DNA from 2 places in the Mesorhizobium sp. M0848 genome. Region 1 is predicted to be linked to the other one. Evidence: predicted binding sites of a transcription regulator. Region 1 holds the regulator's gene; the other holds the start of a gene.
What was found. Region 1 encodes LexA, which represses DNA repair genes until DNA is damaged. Its sites were predicted from a motif close to TGTTCNNNNTGTGTTCNG; they were not measured.

Region 1 (7,283 bases):
GCAGAGCGACACGTCGAAAATCACCGCAATGCGCGTATTCGCCACCGCATCTCAGGAGGTGCGTGCCAGATTGGGCCAAGGCCTAATGTTGCACTGCGAAACCCGCCTTTCAATGCCAATCTTCTTGGGCCAGTTTGCTCCTAATCGATTTGATCTGAGATGCGCGCCAGGCTTTCCTCGCGGCCGAGCACGGCGAGCACATCGAACACGCCCGGCGAGGTGCTTTTGCCGGTCAACGCAGCGCGCAAAGGCTGGGCCACCGCGCCGAGCTTGTGACTGCCGGCCGCTGCCACCTCGCGGATCGCCGCCTCCGCCGAGGCGGCTGTCCAGTCACCCGCAAGCCCGTTCAAAGCTTCGTGAGCACTGCGCAGGATCTTGCGGGCATCGTCGGTAAGCAGAAGGGCCGCCTTGTCGTCGATCGGCAGGGGGCGCGTGGCGAACAGGAAGGCCGCGCCATCGACGAGCTCGACCAGTGTCTTGGCGCGCTCCTTCAGGCCCGGAAGCGCTGCCAGCAACTGCGCCTTGGTGCTGTCGTTCAGGCGCGCGGCGATCGCCGGGCCACCTTCGAGATAGGGCAGGGTGGCGATGAAGATGTCGAACAGTTCGGCATCGCTCATGCGGCGCATATGCGCGCCGTTGATCGCCTCCAGCTTGGCGAAGTCGAAGCGCGCCGCGCCCTTGTTGACATCGCCGATGTCGAACCACGAGATCATATCCTTGATCGACATGATCTCGTCGTCGCCATGGCTCCAGCCAAGGCGCGCCAGGTAGTTGAGCAGCGCCTCCGGCAGGTAGCCCATGGCGCGATAGGCCTCGACGCCAAGCGCGCCGTGCCGCTTCGACAGCTTGGCGCCATCGGCGCCGTGGATCAGGGGGATATGCGACATGGACGGCACGTCCCAGCCCATGGCGTTGTAGATCACGGTCTGGCGAGCGGCATTGGTCAGATGATCGTCGCCGCGAATGATATGGGTGACGCCCATATCATGATCATCGACGACGACGGCATGCATGTAAGTGGGATTGCCGTCAGAACGCAGGATGATGAAGTCATCGAGATCCTTGTTGGGAAAGCGCACCTCGCCCTGGACACGGTCATGGACGATGGTCTCGCCTTCGGTCGGCGCCTTGATGCGGATGGCGCCCTTGACGCCTGCGGGCGCCTCAGAGGGGTCGCGGTCGCGCCAGCGGCCGTCATAGCGGGGCGGCAGCCCCTTGGCTCTGGCAGCCTCGCGCATGGCCTCCAGTTCGGCTGGCGTGGCATAGCAATAATAGGCCATGCCCATGCGCACGAGCTCCTCGGCCACCTCGCGGTGGCGCGGCGCACGCTCGAACTGTGACACCGGCTCGCCGTCCCAGCTCAGGCCAAGCCAGGAAAGCCCGTCGAGGATGGCAGCCGTCGCGGCTTCATTGGAGCGTTCACGGTCGGTGTCTTCGATGCGCAGCAGCATCGTGCCGCCAGTGTGCTTTGCATACAGCCAGTTGAACAGCGCCGTGCGCGCGCCGCCTATGTGCAGATAGCCGGTGGGCGAGGGGGCAAAACGGGTGACGACCTTGTCGGACATGGAACTCTCGGAAACCATCTGAAGCGGGTGCGGTTGCGCGGACTTTCGCGCGCCCGGCGTTCATGTAGCATAGGGTGTCGAGGGCGCAAGGGGCAGACCCGATGGCTGGACGAGGCTGGGGCTCGGATCAGGGCGAGGACGCTGCCATCGGCGTCAGCGAACGGTCCCTCTTTGCGCCTCTGCCATTGCCGTCGCCCCTCCTGCCGGATCCCGGCCAAGCGCCGTTACAAGCGGATGTCGCCGCCTCTGTTCCTGTTGCCGAAACCGGCAGGATCGTTCGCGTGCGCCGGCAAATCAGCCTGACATCACTGCCTCGCCTGCGCCACAGCGTGAACACGGCGGCGAGCCTGGAACTCGACCGGGGCGTGGCCTTCCTGCTGGTGCCGGTCTGCCTGGCGATCGGAGCGATCGGCTATTTTTCGCTGACGGCTGAACCCGACTTTGCGAGACCTGTCGCGGTTGTCATTCTGACGGGGATCTGTGCGCTGGTCTCGCGCTCATGGCCAAAGACCCATCTGTGTTTCATGGCGGCACTTTTGTGCGCCCTAGGACTGCTTGCTGCCAAGGTCGAGACGTGGCGTGCGGGCACACAAATGTTGGGCTCGGAAATTTCGACGCAAGTCACCGGCCGCGTCGTCTCGCTCGACCGGATGGAAACCGGCCGTATCCGGCTGACCATCGACGTGACATCGACCGCAAGACCGAAACTGCGCTATGCGCCGGAACGGGTGCGGCTTTCGGCACGCAAGATCCCGGCTGACGTGACCGCCGGCTCCCTCATCACCGGATATGCCAAGCTCTTGCCGCCGACCGGGCCGGTGCGGCCGGACAGCTATGACTTCTCCTTCGACAGCTACTTTGCCGGCATCGGTGGCAGCGGGTTCTTTCTCGGCAATCCAAAGCTTGTCGTCAACGATGACGGCGACATGCCGCTGCCGGCCCGAATTTCCTCTAGCGTGGAAAATGCCCGTGAAGGCATCGCCGACCATATCAGGGCGAGCGTCGGCGGCGCCGAAGGCGAGATCGCCGCGGCGCTGATCGTCGGCGTGCGCGCCGGCATTCCCGATGAGATCAATGAGGCGATGCGACGTACCGGCATCTACCACATCATCTCCATTTCGGGACTGCATATGGCGCTGGTCGCGGGCACCATCATGGGATTGCTGCGCGGCGCCTTCGCCTTGTTTCCCGACTTTTCCGCGCGTCGCCCGGTCAAGAAGTATGCCGCTGCCGCCGCGCTGTTCTCGATCGCGGCCTATCTCATCATCTCTGGAGTCGTCGTTGCCGCCGAGCGCAGCTTCATCATGCTGGCGGTGATGCTGATTGCCGTGCTGTTCGATCGAGCAGCACTCACCATGCGCAATCTGGCGATCTCGGCGATCGCCGTCATCGTGGTGTCGCCGCATGAGGTGGTCGGCCCGAGTTTTCAGATGTCGTTCGCCGCGACCGCGGCTCTGGTCGGCGCCTATGCCGGCTGGGCGGATCACCGCGCGGGAAAAGCAAGACCGCCGCCGCCAAAGCGATCCGTGCCCGGTTTCCTGACGCGAAAATTCCTGCTGGCGGCAACCGGCCTTGCCATGACCTCGATCATCGCGGGAAGCGCGACGACGCTGTTTGCCATCTGGCATTTTCAGCGTGTCTCGCCGCTCAGCCTGTTTGCCAATCTCGCGGTAATGCCGATCGTCACCGTCGTCATGTTCCTGGCCGTCGCCAGCGCGCTGTTGATGCCTTTCGGATTGGATTGGCCGGCTCTCTACCTGATGGGTAAGGGCCTGACGATGATGATCGCCATATCAGGCTGGATCTCCGAGCGTTCGCCTGTCGATGGGGTCGGGCTGATTTCGCAGCAGTCGGTCCTGTTGGTGGCAATTGCCCTGGTCATCGCGACAATGGCGACAACTTGGCTGCGGCTCGCTGCTCTGCCATTCGCGCTGGCAGGCTTGCTGACCGTCTCGGATACGCGCACGCCGGATGTGCTAATCTCGGAAGACGCCCGGCTGGTGGCGTTGCCGATCGGTGGCGGCGAGCTTGCCGTCAGCCGGGAACGGCCGAACGAATTCACCGTCGACAACTGGAAACGCGCCCTGACATCAGAAACCATCGTCGTGCCAGAGGTGTTCGACAACAGCGATGGGCAATTCGATGTCGCGGATGCCGTTGATCTGCCGCTGGGATCGCCGTTCTATTGCTCCTCAGGCGTTTGCGTGGCCAGGCACATGTCCGGTGCGATCATTGCCTATGTCGAGGACCGCAAGGACGCCTGGAAAGCCTGCGGCTTCGCCGAGCTGATCGTCATCAATGACGCCACCGCGTATGACGCCTGTCACAATCCGCTGGTTCTCGTCATCACCAAGCGGCAACTGGCTCGCAAAGGCAGTGCCGCGGTCTTCTTCGATCGCCAATCGGCGACCACGCCGGCGACGATCAGCTTCGCGGTGGACAGCCCATATCGGCCCTGGCACACGCAACGCAAATACTCTCGTGAGGCAAGGGGGCTGGCACCCTTCAAGAAACCGGAGAAGCCAGCGGCCAACCCACAGCCGCCTCAGTAGCGGCGGATCAGGCCGACGAGCTTGCCTTGCACCTTGACCCTGTCCGGGCCGAAAATACGGGTTTCATAGGCCGGATTGGCGGCTTCGAGAGCAATCGAAGCGCCCTTGCGGCGGAACCGCTTCAGCGTCGCTTCCTCTTCATCGACCAGCGCCACGATGATCTCGCCGGGGCTCGCCGTGTCGGCATTGCGGATGATGACGGTGTCGCCGTCGAAGATACCGGCCTCGATCATCGAGTCTCCCTTGACCTCCAGCGCATAGTGGGCGCCGCCCATGATCATGTCCGGCGGCACCGAGATCGAATGCGTCTGATGCTGGATGGCATCGATCGGCACACCGGCGGCGATACGGCCCATGACCGGGATCGACACGGCGGAGACCGCATCGTCATCATTGCCGGGCGAGGGCATCCGCGAAGGCGCCGGCTTGATCTGCCGGCCAAGGGCGCCACCCTGACCGAGACTGCCCTGGATGACGCTTGGCGAAAACTTCTTTGCCGCGTTGAGACCGGGCGCGATCGAGTCCGGCAATCGCAGCACTTCCAGCGCGCGTGCCCGGTTGGGCAACCGGCGAATAAAGCCGCGCTCCTCAAGTGCGGTGATCAGCCGATGAATCCCGGATTTGGAGGCAAGGTCAAGCGCCTCCTTCATCTCGTCGAAGGATGGCGGAATGCCGCTCTCCTTCAGGCGTTCATGGATGAACATCAGCAGTTCATGTTGCTTGCGCGTCAGCATGGCGGCCCCCAGGTTACCTGAAACCAGAATCGAAAAACAAACCCAGAACAAACCCTATCTGTTCCAGTTGTGTTCTGCAACCGTTTAAAGTTTAATGAATTTGTTAAGGCTGCTGAAATTATTTGGCGCTTGCCAGCGGGTCGCGATCAACAGGCGCTAGGCACGGCGATGCGCCTGTTCCCATTGAAATTATTATGGTTAATGACCTGTGGCTCATCCTCGACCCAAGGCTTGGCATTATCAGTCTATCGACCTCCACAAAGGACGATATCAATCTTCGGGACGTTCGTTTGCCGTGAACGAAACGGAGCCAAAACGCCAACGTCTGTTGGCATTTGTGGCTGGAAATTCAGCCCTCCGTCATCTGCCAGGCAGTGAGGGCGGCGGCGGTGGATCGCGGGGATCGTTGCGTCAGGTAACGGCTTCCTTGACCGCGAAACGGCGGTCCTTCCATGCGCCCGTGCGCAGAATATCCTCCAGCACCTCAACCGCCAGCCACACATCCTTGTAGCCGACATAGAGCGGCGTGAAGCCGAAACGGATGGTCGATGGCGCACGAAAATCACCGATGACGCCGCGCTCGATCAGCGCCCGCATGATTTGATAGCCGTGATCGTGAAGGAACGACACCTGGCTGCCGCGCCTGGTCGCGTCGCGGGTGGTCTCCAGCGTGAGACCGTAGGCGCCGCACCTGGCTTCGACGAGCTGGATGAACAGTTCTGTCAACGCGACACTCTTCTTTCGCAATGCCGCCATGTCGACGTCATTCCAGATGGCAAGCGCGCCTTTGAGCGCCCGCATCGACAGGATCGGCTGAGTGCCGCACAAAAAGCGGCGGATGCCGGTGCCGGCAACATAACCCCGTTCGAAGGCAAAGGGCCGCGCATGGCCCCACCAGCCGCTGAGCGGCTGGCTGATATCGCCGTGGTGGCGCTGCGCGGCATAGATGAAGGCCGGTGCGCCCGGACCGCCGTTGAGGTACTTGTAGGTGCAGCCGATGGCGAAATCGGCATTTGCGTGATCGAGCTCGACGGGCAGGGCGCCGGCGGTGTGGCAAAGATCCCAGACGATCAGCGCTCCGGCCGCATGAGCTTTGCGCGTCAGCGCCGCCATGTCGCGCAGTTCACCCGATTTGTAATTGACGTGATTGACCAGCACCACCGCGACGTTTTCGTCGATCAGCTCTTCGATGGTCGGCGCGTCGACACCCGCGAGGCGCAGCAGGACGCCATCCCGGGTCGAGGCCACGCCTTCGGCGATGTACAGGTCGGTGGGAAAACTGTCACCTTCGGCGACGATGGCCGACCGGCCGGGCCGCATCTCCATCGCCGCGTGCAGCACCTTGTAGATGTTGGTCGATGTCGTGTCGCAGACAACGGTCTGGCCGGCCGCGGCTCCTATCAGGCGTCCGAGCTGGTCGCCGAGTTCGATTGGCATCTCGAACCATCCGGCCGTGTTCCAAGCTCGGATGAGATCCTGGGCCCATTCTTGGGTCGCCGCCTGCTGCAGCTCGCTGAAAACGGCATGAGACGCTGCCCCCAGTGAATTGCCGTCGAGATAGATCATCCCCTCCGGCAGAATGAAACGGTCGCGCATGGCCCGCAGCGGATCCGTGGCATCCATCGCTTCGACTGCGGCGAGATCAGGAATTCCACTCATGGTCGGTCAGTCCCCGGTTGTTCGCGAAGGGTTTTCCGCCACAGCGCGTCCCCTCGGTGTGCCTGTTTTCATTTCGACGTCAGAGCCGGGTGCGGACCGTCCACAGCTCCGGGAACAGCACGACCTCGAGCATTTTCTTCAGATACGAAGCACCCGACGTGCCGCCGGTGCCGCGTTTCAGGCCGATGATGCGCTCCACCGTGGTGACGTGGTTGAAGCGCCAGCGGCGGAAGTAGTCCTCGAAGTCGACCAGCTTCTCGGCCAGTTCGTAGAACATCCAGTAGCGCTGCGGATCGCGGTAGATGGTCTGCCAGGCGACCAGCACCTCTTCATTCTCGGTTCGCGTCTCACGCCAGTCCGTGCGCCTGGCATCGGCACCGATGTCGAATCCGTTGCGCGCCAAAAGCAGCAGTGCCTCGTCATAGAGCGACGGCTCGGCCAGGATCGCTTCCAGCTTCCCGCTCAGGTCGGGCCGGTGCTTGTGCGGCCCGAGCATTGCCAGGTTTCGGTTGCCGGCCATGAACTCGATGGCGCGATACTGCCAGGACTGGAAGCCCGAGGACTGGCCGAGCGCGTCGCGGAACTCGGTGTATTCGCTGGGCGTCATCGTCCGCAGCACATCCCAGGCATTGTTCAGCTGCTCGAAGATGCGCGCAACGCGCGACAGCATCTTGAAGCTCGGCTCGAGCCGGTCGGCGCGGATCGAGCGGATCGCGGCGCCGATCTCGTGCAGAGCGAGCTTCATCCAGAGCTCGGAGGTCTGATGCTGGATG
Region 2 (7,283 bases), on a different contig from region 1:
CAACAATGCGGCCAGGCTGGCCGTGCGCGGCGAGGATCCTTCGCTGCTCTCCGCACAGGACCCGGCGAAAGTGGCGCGCGCCAACAAGGCCAATTCGATGGCGTATCAGCCGGCGCTGGAAAAGATCACCGGCTTCGACATCAACTGGAACATCGTCGCCTATCCGGACCTCGCCTGGGCCAGACAGGTCTTCCCCGGCGATGCCGACGATGTTGCAGTGGTGAAGCTCGCCGACGCCATCTTCGCCGCTTCGCGAGTGGATGTGGAGGATCCGATCGGCAACTGGAAAGCGCACAATGCAGCGCTTCGCAGCCGCACCGAATGGCTCAATGGCCATAATTTCCACGCGCTGCATTTCACCGGGCCAGGCACCGACCTGACCGTTGGGCTGGCGGACGGCCACGAATGGATGGGCGGCGCCTCGACCGCCAAGAACGGCATCACCTGCAATCCCAATATCCCGACCGAAGAGGTCTTCACCACGCCGCATGCAAGGCGGGTCGAGGGTCATGTTTCGTCGACCAAACCGCTGTCCTACCAGGGCACGCTGATCGATGACATCTCGGTTCGTTTCGAAGCGGGCAGGATCGTAGAGGCCAAGGCATCGAAGGGCGAGGACGTGCTGAAGAAAGTGCTCGACACCGATGAGGGCGCGCGCCGCCTCGGCGAGGTGGCGCTGGTGCCGCATTCCTCCCCAATCTCGGCCAGCGGGCTGTTGTTCTTCAACACGCTGTTCGACGAGAACGCCGCCTGCCACATCGCACTTGGCCAGTGCTACTCGAAGTGCTTCGTCGACGGCGCCTCGCTCAGCCAGGACGAGATCGCGGCGCGCGGCGGCAATAAGAGCTTCATCCACATCGACTGGATGATCGGTTCGGACAAGATCGACATTGACGGCGTTCACAAGGACGGCGCCCGCGTGCCTGTCATGCGCAAGGGCGAGTGGGCCTGACCCGCTAACGGAGGGTCCGATGACCTTCGACCTGGCGGTCAAGCGTATCTACGAACCACCGGCCCCCGATGACGGGCAGCGGGTTCTGGTCGACCGCATCTGGCCGCGCGGTGTCAGCAAGAACGACGCCGCGCTGACGCTGTGGTTGAAGGATATCGCGCCGAGCGACGCGCTGCGCAAATGGTTCGGCCACGAGCCGGCGCGCTGGGCGGAGTTTCAGAAGCGGTATCGAGTTGAGCTGGATGGGAATGGCGGGGCGGTGGGTGAATTGCTTGGTCTGCTTCGCCACAGCAAAGTGACGCTGCTCTACGGCGCGCATGACGAAGCGCATAACAATGCGGTGGCGCTGGCGGGATATGTGCGCGGGTTGAGGGGCGCCTCTGCAACGTTAGCCATTGGTGAAAGCCGCAGCGACATCTGATCTCCCCACTTGCGGGGGAGATGCCCGGCAGGGCAGAGGGGGGTGCTGTCCCTCAGGCCTACCAATCAATCGTAGCGACTTGAGATAGGTTTGCGCCGGAACGAATTCGTTAAAGGTTGGCGATCCTTCACACCCCCCTCTGGCCTGCCGGCCATCTCCCCCGCAAGGGGGGAGATTGGCAGCGTCGCCGTCTCGCTACGCTATTTCACCGCCTCTTCATAAACATCCGCCTTGAACCCCACCAGAACCCCGTCGCCGACCTCCAGCACTGGCCGCTTGATCATGGTCGGCTTGGCCAGCATCAGCGCCTTGGCCTTCTTTTCGTCGAGGCCCTGCTTGTCCTTGTCCGCCAGTTCGCGGAACGTCGTGCTCGCCTTGTTGAGCAGCTTTTCCCAGCCGACCTTGCCCGCCCAGCCATCCAGCCGCTTGGCGTCCAGCCCCTCAGCCCTGAAATCGTGAAACCGGTAAGCAACGTCATGGCCCTCCAGCCAGACGCGCGCCTTCCTGACTGTGTCGCAGGTGGTGATGCCGTACATGGTGATCGTCAAAGCGGTGGCCCTTCGAATTTCGAATCTGATCGCAGATTAAGGACGCTCTGCGCGCTTTGCCAGCGCTCTGCGGCGTGCCTTCGGTTTTGCCCTTGCCAATACTAAGGATTTTTCCTAAGTATATATCGAGCCACTTTTAACAGCGCCTCGGGGCCGACCATGACAAGCCTTCAGACCGCAACTCCCAGCCCTCCGCCAATCGACGGCATCTTCCGCGCGCTTGCCGACCCGACGCGGCGACGCGTTGTGGAGCGGCTGAACCGCAGTCCAGCCTCGGTCAGCGAACTCGCAGAGCCTTTCGAGATGGCGCTGCCGTCCTTCATCGAGCATCTCAAGGTGCTTGAGATCTGCGGACTGGTGCGCTCGCAAAAGACCGGCCGGGTCAGGACCTATCAACTGGCACCCGAGCCGCTGAAACTCGCCGAAAACTGGTTGGCCGAACAACGCACGCTGTGGGAACGCCGCCTCGACCAGTTCGACGCCTATGTGATGACCCTCAAGGAGCAGGAAAAATGAGCTATCCCCTCAAGCCGGATCCCAGACTGGACCTGGTGCTGGAGCGCGTCATCGATGCGCCGCGCGAATTGCTGTGGCGCGCCTGGACGACGCCCGAGCATGTCAAGCACTGGTTTACGCCGAAGCCGTGGATGATCACCGACTGCGAGATCGACCTCAGGCCCGGCGGTCAGTTCCGGACGCGCATGCAGTCGCCCGACGGCAAGGAGGTCAACGACCGCCATTGCTGCTATCTCGAAATCGTGCCGAACGAGCGGCTGGTGTGGACGGATGCATTGTTGCCGGGTTACCGGCCGTCAGGGGAACCCTTCATCACCGCTGTCATTTCCTTGCAGCCGGACGGCCAGGGCACGCGCTACACCGCCATCGCCATCCATCGCGACGAGGCGACCCGCAACAACCACGAAGAGATGGGCTTCTTCGATGGCTGGGGCACGGTGGCCGATCAGCTTGCGCAGTATGTGAAGACGATCTGACCTTCTCACATGATGGCCAGGACAACGTCCTGGCCATCATGCTCATTTTTCGACCGGCGGCGACGAGAGCAGGCTCCCTAAAGCCGGTGCGGTCTCAATAGTAGAAGCGCTCTTCGGTGATCTTGCCGTTCTTGACCGTGTACAGGGCAACTTCATCCATGGTGACACGCTCGCCGGTAGCCTTGGGCGTTATGTCGAATTTGAAGCGCACCGCGAACTGGTCGCCGTTGACATAGGGTCCCTCGACCGAGCCGCCATGCACTTCGTTGTTCTCCTGCCACCACTGGCCCTTCTGCCTGAGAGCCTCCTTGCCACGGGCGATGGCCATCGGCCCCTCCATGGCTTCGAGGCTGACGATATCATCGGCATTGTACTTCTCGGCCGCACCGACATGATCGCCCTGCTGGAGCAGTTCGGTGAAATCCTTGGCAATTTCCGCGATGGTCATTTGTGTTCCTCCTGTTCAACGCACTGCAAATAGGGAACCCCTGCTGGCTTGCCATCGTCAATCCGCGCCGTAGCTGACAAGCCATGTCAGGATGATAGATATCGCACGGATTATGTGACGGCGATGTGAGCACATCACATCGCGCTCAGCGGCCAACATTCCGGGAAAACGTACTTCTTCAGTCCGCGCAAGCTGTGCACAAGAACGAACTCTCGTGCAACAAAGCTCATTGGGCCGATAGGCTGTTTGGGGACGAGTTTTCGGTCATAGGCAAGCGTCAGATGCGGAACGAAACCGTCTGATGTCTTGAGGCCTTCGCGCAGCATTTCGACGCCGAGCTTCCTGCTCAACTCACAAACCGGTCCGTCATCGGCGAGAAGTACGAAAGGGTGTTTGGCTGGTTTACCCCTGGTCGCGGGTCGGCCGGGAAAGCTACTGGCATAGCGAAAGGTAATCTCGAACGGTGCCATCGCAATGCGCCGTCCCGATCGGGCGGCCGCAAAGAGAATTTTGGACCGCAGCCTTTTGTAGTCACCGACGTGCTGCAGGCTGACGTGAAAACGCTCCCGTAGCAGTTGGTCGCCGGTTACCCCGCATTGGCCGCATAGCCGGTTTTGACAATCGGCAAACCGCGAATAGTCCTTAGACTGCAAAAACAAACCAAAGAACACACGCTCGGGCCGTTTAGGCCGCCATGGCGGCTCTGGAAGTCCATAGTCGAATTCGCCTTGCAGATACATACGCACACGCTCGGCAAAGAACGCTCCTGTTTTGCTCTACATCTAGAACAAAACAGGAACATTCCCTTGAGTCAAGCGTGGATTTGATCCGAAACCTACGCCCCGTAGCCGACGATGCCCTTGACCTCCAGAAAATCGCGTATCGCCCAATCCACGTAAGCGGGTCGTTGCCTTGTAGCCGCTGAACGGTGCGAACGTGTGCTCCGGCTTTTTGGATATCGATGAAACTAGCCTGGCAGCATGGGGCAATTGGCGCCACGGCGCAGGCTGATATGCGCCACATCGCCGGCGCTGAATTGAAAACCCTCGGCCTGGCGCGGCGCGTCGATGACGACAGGTGCGCCCTCCCCGAGTTCGGCATGCAGGCGCAGCGTGCGGCCGTGAAAGACGATGCTGTTGACGCGCGCCGGTGCGGTGCCGGGCGCGGCTTCGGTTATCGCCAGCAGATCCTCCGGGCGCACGCCGATGGTCCGCATCTCGCCTTGCCCGGGTGACTGGCCGGTTTCAGCGATGGCCTCCAGCGGCAGGGTGCCGGCAGTGAAACGCAAGCGATCGCCATCGCGGCCGATAAACCGTGATTGTAGGAGATTCATGGTGCCGATGAAGCTTGCCACAAACTTCGTGGCGGGCCGGTCGTAAAGGGTGGCCGGCGGCGCGATCTGCTCAATGCGGCCCTTGTTCATGACGACGATGCGGTCGGAGATCGACAAGGCTTCGGTCTGGTCATGGGTGACCATGACGAAGGTGGTGCCGAGCCGCGACTGCAGCCGCTTCAGTTCGACCTGCATCTGCTCGCGCAGATGCGCATCGAGCGCCGACAGCGGTTCGTCAAGCAGCAGCACGCGCGGCTCGCAGACGATGGCACGCGCCAATGCGACGCGCTGGCGCTGGCCGCCAGACAGTTCGGAGACGCGGGCGCGAAGCTTGTCGGCAAGGCCGACCATGTCGAGGGCTTCGCCGGTGCGCTTTGCCTGCTCGGCTCCATTCAGTTTGCGCAGCGACAGGCCGAAGCCGACATTTTCGGCGACATTCATGTGCGGGAACAGCGCGTAGTCCTGGAACACGGTGTTGACCGGCCGGTCGAACGGCCGAAGGGCCGTGATATCGCGTCCGTCGAGCAGCACCTTGCCGCTCGATGGGCTTTCGAAGCCGGCGATGACGCGCAGACTGGTGGTCTTGCCGCAACCCGACGGCCCGAGCAGCGTGATGAACTCGCCGCCGACAATGTCGAGATCGACGGCGTCGAGCCCGACGATGCCGCCAGGAAAAATCTTCGAGACAGCCTGTAGCCGCACAAGTGGATCAGGCGCCATCGCGAACCTCGGATGGCTTCGTGGTGTTGACCCAGAGGATCTGGCAACGCTCGGCGCCTGGATTGCGGAAGGCATGCAAAAGCGTGCTCTTGAACGCAAAACTGTCGCCGGTCTTCAGCACGTAATTTGTCGAATCAACCACCAGTTCGACCTCGCCCGACAGCACGAAGCCGAATTCATGACCGGCATGCGCATAGGCCTCCGCGGTGCCGCCGCCGGCTTCCACCGTCACCAGCATGCCGGTCAGCGTCGCGCCCGGCGGCGACAGCAGCGCCTTGGCAATGCCTTCCGACTTGACCGGGATTTGCCGTCGCTTATCGGCACGCACGCAATAGAGATCGTTGACGGCATCGTTGCCGTCGGCGATCAGCGCCGACGGCTCGATGTCGAGGGCGGCGGCGAGCGGCCAGATCACCTTGACGCGCAGCGAGGACATGCCGCGTTCGATCTGGCTCAACGCACCGATCGACACGCCGGCTTTTGCCGCAAGATCGGCCAGCGACAGGTTGCGCTCCAGCCGCAGCGCCCGCACGCGCCGGCCGACCCGCACATCGGCATCGTCCTTCGGCTTCTCAGCAGCTTCGTCCAGTATGTCCATCAATTCCCGACCTCGTTTGCAGTGTCTCGGGTGACACCGCGTGGCTGACGCCGCGCGGTGCTCTAGGGTTCAGCCGCCTGCCTTGACCTTTTCGAACATCTTGGCGAGGTCGTCATTCTGTTTCATCGGTCCGGTGAAGATGGTGGTCTTCAGCATCACTTCCGGGTCGGATGGCAGCTGCAATTTCTCCAGCTCCTCCTTCGGCACGGTGGCAAAAGCGGAGCTCAGCGAACTGCCATAGCCATAGGCCTCGATCAGGTATTTGCCGGAGTCGGCTTCCAGCCGGCTGTTGATGAAGTCATAGGCGAGGTCGACATTCTTGGCGTCCTTGAGCATGACGAAGCCGCAGGCCCAGGTCAGCATGCCCTCCTTCGGCTTCATGAACTCGACCGGCACGCCCTGCTTCTTCAGCGAGGTGGCCGACGCGTTCCAGGTCATGGCGGCGACCAATTGGCCGCTGGCCAGCGCCTGTTCGACGGAGGTCATGTCGGTGGTGTAATTGGAGAGCAGCGGGCGCTGCTCGCGCAGCTTCTCGGCCACCTTGTCCATTTGCTCCGGCGTCATGTCGAACGGATTAACGCCGGCGAGCAGTGCGGCAACGACCGGCGTGTCGTGCACCGCGTCGATCGTCGCCATGCGACCGGCATACTGCTTGTCCCACAAAAGGTTCCAGCTCGCTTCCGGGTTCTTCACCAGGTCGGTGCGGTAGAGGATCGAGGTGTTGCCCCAGTCCCATGGCACCATCCAGACCTTGCCGTCGCCGGCCTGCAGGTCGGGCAGGTTCTTGAACACCGGGAAGATCGAGTCCCAGTTCTTGATCCGCTTGGTGTCGATCGGCTGCAGCAGGCCTTCCTTGTTCCAGCGCGCCACCTTGTCATAACAGGGATGCGCGATGTCGGGGCGGAAGCCGGCCTTGACCTTGGTGAAGGCGTCATCGTCGTCACCGAAGATCGAGGCCTCGACGCCGTCGGGGTGCGCGGCGAGGAAGCTCTTGTTGAAATCGGGCAGTTCATAGCCCGACCAGGTGAAATATTGCAGCTTGTCGCCGGCGAAAGCGACGGTCGACGACAGCGCCAGCGCGAACGCCGTCAATCCAGCGCAAACAGTCTTTGCAGAGATCGATTTCAGGTCGAATGCCATTGCAGTTCTCCTCTCTTGGTTTGTTTTGGTTGTGACGGATCCGCGGGCTTTGGCGCCGTGGCGGACAAGCCGCGATGGCGCAGGATTTCAGCCGCTGCAGCGATGATGAAGGACACAGCCAGGATCGACGT

Region 2: a site for LexA is predicted at 4,145-4,162, ahead of NKH95_RS03145 (2'-5' RNA ligase family protein). Genes of this name have one in related genera too.

What each region holds. Positions count from the first base shown of each region.
Region 1 is NZ_JAMYOM010000013.1:92,022-99,304, forward strand. It holds gene gltX (glutamate--tRNA ligase) at 141-1,565, opposite strand; gene NKH95_RS16760 (ComEC/Rec2 family competence protein) at 1,667-4,117, shown strand; gene lexA (transcriptional repressor LexA) at 4,111-4,851, opposite strand; gene kynU (kynureninase) at 5,263-6,510, opposite strand; gene kynA (tryptophan 2,3-dioxygenase) at 6,590-7,283, opposite strand, start outside.
Region 2 is NZ_JAMYOM010000002.1:268,266-275,548, reverse strand. It holds gene NKH95_RS03175 (aminopeptidase) at 1-952, shown strand, start outside; gene NKH95_RS03170 (DUF488 domain-containing protein) at 972-1,373, shown strand; gene NKH95_RS03165 (ArsC family reductase) at 1,574-1,921, opposite strand; gene NKH95_RS03160 (ArsR/SmtB family transcription factor) at 2,081-2,437, shown strand; gene NKH95_RS03155 (SRPBCC family protein) at 2,434-2,913, shown strand; gene NKH95_RS03150 (SnoaL-like domain-containing protein) at 3,008-3,361, opposite strand; gene NKH95_RS03145 (2'-5' RNA ligase family protein) at 3,496-4,101, opposite strand; gene NKH95_RS03140 (ABC transporter ATP-binding protein) at 4,329-5,414, opposite strand; gene NKH95_RS03135 (cupin domain-containing protein) at 5,404-6,012, opposite strand; gene NKH95_RS03130 (ABC transporter substrate-binding protein) at 6,082-7,152, opposite strand; gene NKH95_RS03125 (ABC transporter permease) at 7,137-7,283, opposite strand, start outside.